Regions from separate parts of the Streptomyces sp. NPDC006552 genome, predicted to be linked through region 3. Evidence: riboswitches for the same ligand, from Rfam matches in the RefSeq annotation. Region 3 holds a riboswitch; each other region holds the start of a gene.

What was found. Region 3 has a riboswitch for cyclic di-AMP ahead of ABZY33_RS10100 (M23 family metallopeptidase). Riboswitches for the same ligand answer to the same signal wherever they lie in the genome.
Region 1: linked by a shared signal. The riboswitch ahead of ABZY33_RS05745 (C40 family peptidase) and the one ahead of ABZY33_RS10100 (M23 family metallopeptidase) in region 3 are both predicted to bind cyclic di-AMP.
Region 2: linked by a shared signal. The riboswitch ahead of ABZY33_RS20580 (M23 family metallopeptidase) and the one ahead of ABZY33_RS10100 (M23 family metallopeptidase) in region 3 are both predicted to bind cyclic di-AMP.

The regions. Positions count from the first base shown of each region.
Region 1 covers NZ_JBEXOS010000006.1:75,699-77,950, forward strand. Annotated here, with positions in the region: gene ABZY33_RS05735 (ATP-dependent Clp protease proteolytic subunit) at 1-140, shown strand, start outside; gene ABZY33_RS05740 (hypothetical protein) at 148-456, shown strand; cyclic di-AMP (ydaO/yuaA leader) riboswitch at 852-983, shown strand; gene ABZY33_RS05745 (C40 family peptidase) at 987-1,460, shown strand; gene ABZY33_RS05750 (ATP-binding protein) at 1,532-1,990, opposite strand.
Region 2 covers NZ_JBEXOS010000034.1:60,871-63,122, forward strand. Annotated here, with positions in the region: gene ABZY33_RS20575 (PP2C family protein-serine/threonine phosphatase) at 1-506, shown strand, start outside; cyclic di-AMP (ydaO/yuaA leader) riboswitch at 750-908, shown strand; gene ABZY33_RS20580 (M23 family metallopeptidase) at 920-1,957, shown strand; gene ABZY33_RS20585 (aldo/keto reductase) at 2,012-2,252, shown strand, end outside.
Region 3 covers NZ_JBEXOS010000012.1:29,574-31,825, reverse strand. Annotated here, with positions in the region: gene ABZY33_RS10105 (pitrilysin family protein) at 1-337, shown strand, start outside; cyclic di-AMP (ydaO/yuaA leader) riboswitch at 575-746, shown strand; gene ABZY33_RS10100 (M23 family metallopeptidase) at 759-1,547, shown strand; gene ABZY33_RS10095 (GntR family transcriptional regulator) at 1,769-2,252, shown strand, end outside.

The sequences.
Region 1 (2,252 bases), on a different contig from region 3:
CCGGGCGGGCGAAGGAACAGGTCGGCCGCGACATCGAGCGGGACACGGTGCTGGACGCGCGGCAGGCCGTGGCGTACGGCCTTGTGGACCAGGTCGTGCACAGCCGCAAGGCCGGGCTCGGCGCACCGGGTGTGCGGTGACGTCCTGATGTATCCGCCCGAACTGCCGCCGCTGCCCGCGCTGACCCGGGCCGAGTGCGCGTTCCTGGACAGCTACCTGGAGGTGGTCGATCTGCTCGCGCGCATCAATCCGGCGCGCGGTGACGACACCTATCGCGGGCTGCGGGCCGCGCAGGCGCTCGTCGCCCGGGCAGCGGCGCTGCGGGACGCGCTGGAACTGATGCACCGGCGCGGCGAGAGCGAGGTGCACGCGGCCACTCTGACACGCGCCTTGCGGGTCCTTGACGGTGAGAAACGGACACGGAGAGTCGCATTGCCGCCAGAAGTGGCCAGTTGACGCCATGGTTCGGTCGGACCGTCCGCGATCACGCCGCCATGGGCCACATGGTGTACCACCAAACGGCGTAGACATGCGCCCGGCGGCACGGCGGCCGGAGTTGCGCCCCAGGGGTACGCGGAGACCGGAATCAGCTGTTCCGCCGCTGGTGCGGGCAGGGTCGGGCGGCGCGGGCCCGGCCCGGACGGAGCAACGCCCACCCGAACGGGTCAAGCGTGACGAGCCTCACTTACCGCCGGTTCAACTCGGTTTCCGGCCCGAATGTGCGTGAAGATCCCTCCGACGACAAGCCCCCGCCGCCGCGGCGGGGCGGTCCGTGCGGACGCCGAGTCCTGCCGCCGTGCGGATGCCAGGTCGACAGATGTGCATCGGCAGGAGTGGAGGACCCAGGCACGACGGGCCGCCGGCCCACCTCGACGGAGGTGGCGTCCGAGGGGCCCTTGGGGTGAAGCCGCACCGCGCGGCCGGGCATCTTCGCCTGCCCGAACCCGACAGGTCACCCTTCACAGGCGGTTGACGAAGGGTTGCGCATGACTGCGCTCAATCGTGTTCCCGCCCTGCTGAGCCGGGCGGGGACCGCCTCGGCCCTGACGCTCGCCGTCGCCGGCGCCGGGCTCGTGGTCCCCGGCACCGCGTCCGAGGCGTCGGCGGCCACGGTCTCGACCAAGGCACTGAAGGTCGCGGCCTCCAAGAAGGGGGCGCCCTACAAGTGGGGCGCGACGGGCCCGCACCGGTTCGACTGCTCGGGGCTGACGCTCTACTCGTTCAAAAGGGCGGGCAAGAAGCTGCCGCGCACCGCCGCGCAGCAGTACAACAAGACCCGCCATGTCGCCGCGTCCCACCGCACGACCGGGGATTTGGTCTTCTTCCACTCGGGCCGGAGCGTCTACCACGTCGGCATCTACGCCGGGAAGGGACGGATCTGGCACTCCCCCAAGACCGGGGCCGTGGTGCGGCTGGAGAAGATCTGGACGCGGAGCGTCTGGTACGGGCGGGTGCGCTGACGCCGCCGTACGGAGCGCTCCCCCGGGGACGGGCCACGGCCGTCCCCGCGCGACATCGCGCGCCGCCGGCGTCACCAGGCCGCGCGCGGACCCGTGCGGCGGCCGTCCGGACGGGCGGTCCAGGGCAGGGAGATCCATACGGTCTTGCCGCCCTCGGGGGTCGGCGACACCGAGAGCCGTCCGCCGCACTCCGCGGTGAGGCAGCGGATGATCACCATGCCGCGTCCGTTGTCCTGCTGGACGGCCGCGGGCAGCCGCTTGGGATAGCGCGGGTGGCTGTCGGTGACGCCGATGCGCAGCCGCTCGTCGCGCTCCAGCTCCAGGTCGACGGTGAAGGTGGGGGACAGGCCCAGGGTGTGCTGCACGGCGTTGGTCGCCAGCTCCGAGACGATCAGGCGCACGCTGTCGGCCGTGTCGGTGTCGCCGGGCAGTCCCCACTCCGCGAGCACCCGGCTCACGTACCTGCGGGCCGCGGGGACCGAGGCGGGATCGCTCGGCAGCGTGAGGGATGCTTCCTGGTGGTCTGCCATGGCGACGTCGTCCCTTTCCCACCGGGGCCGCACCTGCGACGCTGGCGGTTCGCTGGCGTGCGGTCTCCGACTTCTGCTTCGCGCCAGCGTGCCACCCCGATGTCCCTCCGTGGTGCCGATCCCCCAAGATATGCATATATCTGTCGCTCGAAGCGGTGAACTCTGCGCCGGTGAACCGTATTTGGGCGGGCGCGCGCCGGTTCCTCTACCGTCTGCCCAGAGGCGGTGCCGCACGGCCCGGGAAAAGGGTCCGGCGGTGCGG
Region 2 (2,252 bases), on a different contig from region 3:
AGGCCGCGGAGCAGGAGGAGAGCCTGGAGGCGGTCGCCCAGCGGCTGGAGCGGGCGCTGGCGCGGGAGGGGTCACGGCGGCGCGGCATCGACGACTTCGAGGGGTTCACCACCGCCGTGCTCGCCGAGATCCCGCACGGCGGCCGGCTCCTGCGCGTCCTCAACCGCGGCCACCCCGAGCCGGTCGTGCTGCTCGGCGACGGCACGGTCCGGATGGTCACACCGGCGGAGTCGGCGCTGCCGCTCGGCCTGGGCGAGCTGGGCTCCTGGCCGGACCGGGCGACCGAGGCGGAGTTCCCGGCCGGGGCGACGCTCCTGCTCTACACCGACGGGCTCTCCGAGGCGCGGGACGCGCGGGGCGTCTTCTACGACCCGGCGGCCCGGCTCGCGGGCCGGATCTTCCCGGGGCCCGAGGAGCTGCTCGCGGAGCTGGCCGAAGAAGTACGCCGGCACACCGGGGGCGGCGCCACCGACGACATGGCGCTGCTCGCCGTGCGCCGGTCCTGATCACCGTCACGAGGGGTGATCGAACGGCGTCCCTGCGCATAACGATTGACACTCCGTCAGAAATTGATGTGTTTAGCGCAGGCCAAAACCGTCGAGCAACTCGCCCGTTTCCTGCCGGTATTGAGCTATAAGTCCAGGCCAAAGACGTGAACGATCAGTGGGAACAGCTTGGAATTACTATCGGCTGTCTATTAACGTTCGATAACGCAGCGCGGTCGTCCCAGCCGTCACAAGCGACGGCTCCGTGCGCACACGCTTAATCCCGTAAGGGAGCCGGGGAACCACCAACTTGGGGTGAATCAGGCACCGTTCCGTCGCTTTTCGGGCGCCGGACCGTGCTCGTAGGAGACCTTCCTGCTCCGAACCCGTCAGCTAACCCGGTAGGCGAGAAGGAAGGAAAGGAGAGCGCCCCCGTGGCGTCGAACCGTCCTGCCCCCGAGTTCTCCGGGTACTCCGCCCGCCCCGCCGACGGCGAGGCCGGTGTCGAGCAGGAGAGCTGGGAGGAGTGGAATCCCACCGAGGAGTCCGTCCGTCCCGTCCGCGGCAGGCACCGCGTGGCCCGTCAGCGCGGTGGGCTCGCGCGCAGCTCCACGGTCCTGGGCGTCGGCGTGATCGCCGCCGTCGGCGCGGGCGGCATCGCCACCGCGCAGGGCGGCAAGCCCGCCGTCCGGATCTCCATGCCCGACCTCTCCGCGGTCAAGGACTCGCTCCCCGCGGCGAAGTCGCTGCCGGGCGTGGGCGCGCTCATGTCCGACAGCGCCGACTCCCCGTCCGGTGCCTCCGCCGCCCCCCTCACCACGATGGGCACCGGCCGGGCGGGTGCGGGCGAGGCGCTGCGGGCCCGGATCATGCAGCAGGCCGAGACGCAGCAGGACGCCGCCGACGCCACCGCGCAGGCCGCGGCCGAGCAGGCCGCCGCACAGCGGGCCGCCGACGAGGCCGCCGCCAAGCAGCAGAAGGCGGAGGCCAAGGCCGCCGCCGACAAGAAGAAGGCCCGGGAGGAGGCCGAGAAGAAGGCCGAGGCCGAGCGGCTCGCCAAGCTGGCCAAGAGCTTCCGGCTCCCCATCGCCTCGTACACGCTCACCGGCACCTTCGGGCAGCCCGGATCGATGTGGTCCTCCGGTTACCACACGGGCCTGGACTTCGCGGCCTCCACCGGTACACCGATCTACGCCGTCCACGGCGGCACCGTCACCGAGGCCGGCTGGGCGGGCGCGTACGGCTACCGCACGATCATCACCCTCGACGACGGCACCGAACTGTGGTTCTGCCACCAGTCGTCGATGAACGTCAGCGTCGGTCAGCACGTCGCCACCGGCGACGTCATCGGCCGCGTCGGCGCCACCGGCAACGTCACGGGCGCCCACCTCCACCTGGAGGTCCACCCCGGCGGGGACGCCACCGGCATCGACCCCGCGGCCTGGCTGCGCGGCAAGGGCCTGACGCCCTGACCCGCCGGCGCCCCCGGCGGGACCGCGCGTTCCGCGGGGGCGTTCAATCGGGGCATGACTACTTCTCCCCTGCGCCCGCTCGGCTCCTCGGACCTGGAGGTCTTTCCGCTCGCCCTCGGCGGGAACGTGTTCGGGTGGACCGCCGACGAGGCCACCTCCTTCGCGGTGCTCGACGCCTACACCGCCCAGGGCGGCAACTTCATCGACACGGCGGACTCGTACTCGGCCTGGGTCAAGGGCAACCACGGCGGTGAGTCGGAGACGATCATCGGTAAGTGGCTCGCCGCCCGCGGCC
Region 3 (2,252 bases):
GTGGCAGGTGCTGCGCACCCTTGCCGAGGGGGGTCTCACCGACGCCGAGCGGGACACCGCCGTGCAGAACCTGGTGGGCGTGGCCCCGCTCAAGTACGAGACCGCCGCCGCCGTCGCGGGCACGCTGGCCGACCAGGTCGAGCAGCACCTGCCGGACGACTTCCAGGCCCGGCTGTACCGCCGGCTCGCCGAGACAGGCACCGTGGAGGCCACCGCAGCGGTCGTGAGCGCCTTCCCGGCGGACCGTCTGGTGACGGTCCTCGTGGGCGACGCCGCGCAGATCGAGGAGCCCGTCAAGGCCCTCGGCATCGGTGAGGTGAGCGTCGTCCGGGGGTGACCGCGGCCCCGTACGTCCTCCGAAGCCCCGGCGGCCACCACGGCCACCGGGGCTTCGTGGTGTCGCTCACGTTCGCCCGTGAAGGCACAGGTGCCGCTTATGCCCGGATTGGGGCGGAGGTTGCCTGTCTGCTCTGTGGCATGCGCTACAAAAGCCGGGATCCGTTTGTTGATTAAAAGATGTCCCGCTTAGCGTCGGTCCGGCTGTCCGCCAGACACGCGTCGCGCCCGCGACACCGGACAGTCATCGCCGAGTCCCCCAGGCGCGAGCCAGGGGAGCCGGGGACCCACGCAGTCCCTGGGGTGAATCGGGCACTCTTCCCGGCCGTGCAGGCCGGGCCGGGCGCCCGTAGGAGACCTTCCTGCTCCGAACCCGTCAGCTAACCCGGTAGGCGAGAGGGAAGGAAAGGACCAGCCACTTCATGGCGTTCACCCGTGCCACCGGGAAGCACCGTCGTCCCAGTCGCCTCACGCGTACCACCGCGCAGGTCGCGAGCGTCGCGGCGCTCACCACGACCGGTGTGGTGGCGGGCCTCGCGGCCCCCGCACTCGCCGCCGACACCGCGGCCCCCGAGCAGAACGGCCTGACCCAGGCCCTCTCCATCGGTGACTCCCTGGCCGACCAGATCGACGCGCAGGCCGCCGCCCAGAAGAAGGCCGCCGACGCGGCCGCCGCCAAGGCGAAGGCCGAGGCTGAGGCCAAGAAGCGGGCCGAGGAGGCCAAGCGCGAGGCCGAGGCGAAGGCCGCCAAGGAGCGCGCGGCCAAGGAGCGGGCCGCGCGCGAGGCCGAGCGCAAGCGCCTCAACAGCTTCGTGGCGCCGATCGCCGGCTCCTATGTCTCCACCGGCTACCAGGCGAGCAGCGGCCTGTGGTCCTCCGGAAGCCACACCGGCATCGACTTCCACGCGGCGAGCGGTACGTCCGTGCACGCCGTCGGCGCCGGCACCGTGGTCGAGGCCGGCTGGGGCGGCGCGTACGGCAACAACATCGTGATCAAGATGAACGACGGCACGTACACCCAGTACGGGCACCTGTCGTCCCTCGGCGTCTCCGTCGGCCAGGCCGTCACCCCCGGCCAGCAGATAGGCCTCTCCGGCGCGACCGGCAACGCCACGGGCCCGCACCTGCACTTCGAGGCCCGCACGACCCCCGAGTACGGCTCGGACATGGACCCCGTCGCGTATCTGCGCTCGCACGGTGTGAACGTCTGACGTCCCATCGCCCACAGGGAAAGCCCCGGCTCGTCGAGCCGGGGCTTTCGCGTGCAGCGAGCATTTCTGGCCAGAAAATATCCATGGATTCCGGTCCGGCATCGGAAATGCCACGGCGGTGGAATAGAGTCACCGGATCGGGCGTGACCTAAAGGTGATCTGCGCGCCCGTGCAAGCGTCGATCGACCGCGTTTCGCGGGGATGAAGGCGGAGGTCGGGTCATGCGCATTCCCGCACACTCGGTATGCACGGCGATCCGCGACGACATCGTCGCGGGTGTCCATGAGCGTGGCAGCAGACTCACCGAGGAAGTGCTCGCGCGGCGCTACGGAGTCTCGCGCGTACCGGTGCGCGAGGCGCTGCGCACCCTGGAGGCCGAGGGTTTCGTCGTGACCCGGCGGCACGCGGGCGCGTGCGTGGCCGAACCCACCGGGCAGGAGGCCGCCGACCTCCTGGAGGTGCGGATGCTGCTCGAACCCCTGAGCGCCGCGCGCGCCGCGCAGCGCCGCACCGAAGCCCATCTCAAGGTCCTGCGCGGCCTGGTCAGGCTGGGCCAGGAGCGTGCCAGGCGCGGCCAGAACGAGGATCTGCGCGCCCTGGGCGGCTGGTTCCACGAGACCCTCACGGGAGCCTCTGGCAGCCCCGGCCTGATCGCGCTGCTCACGCAGCTCCGGCACAAGATCGCCTGGATGTACGGCGTGGAGA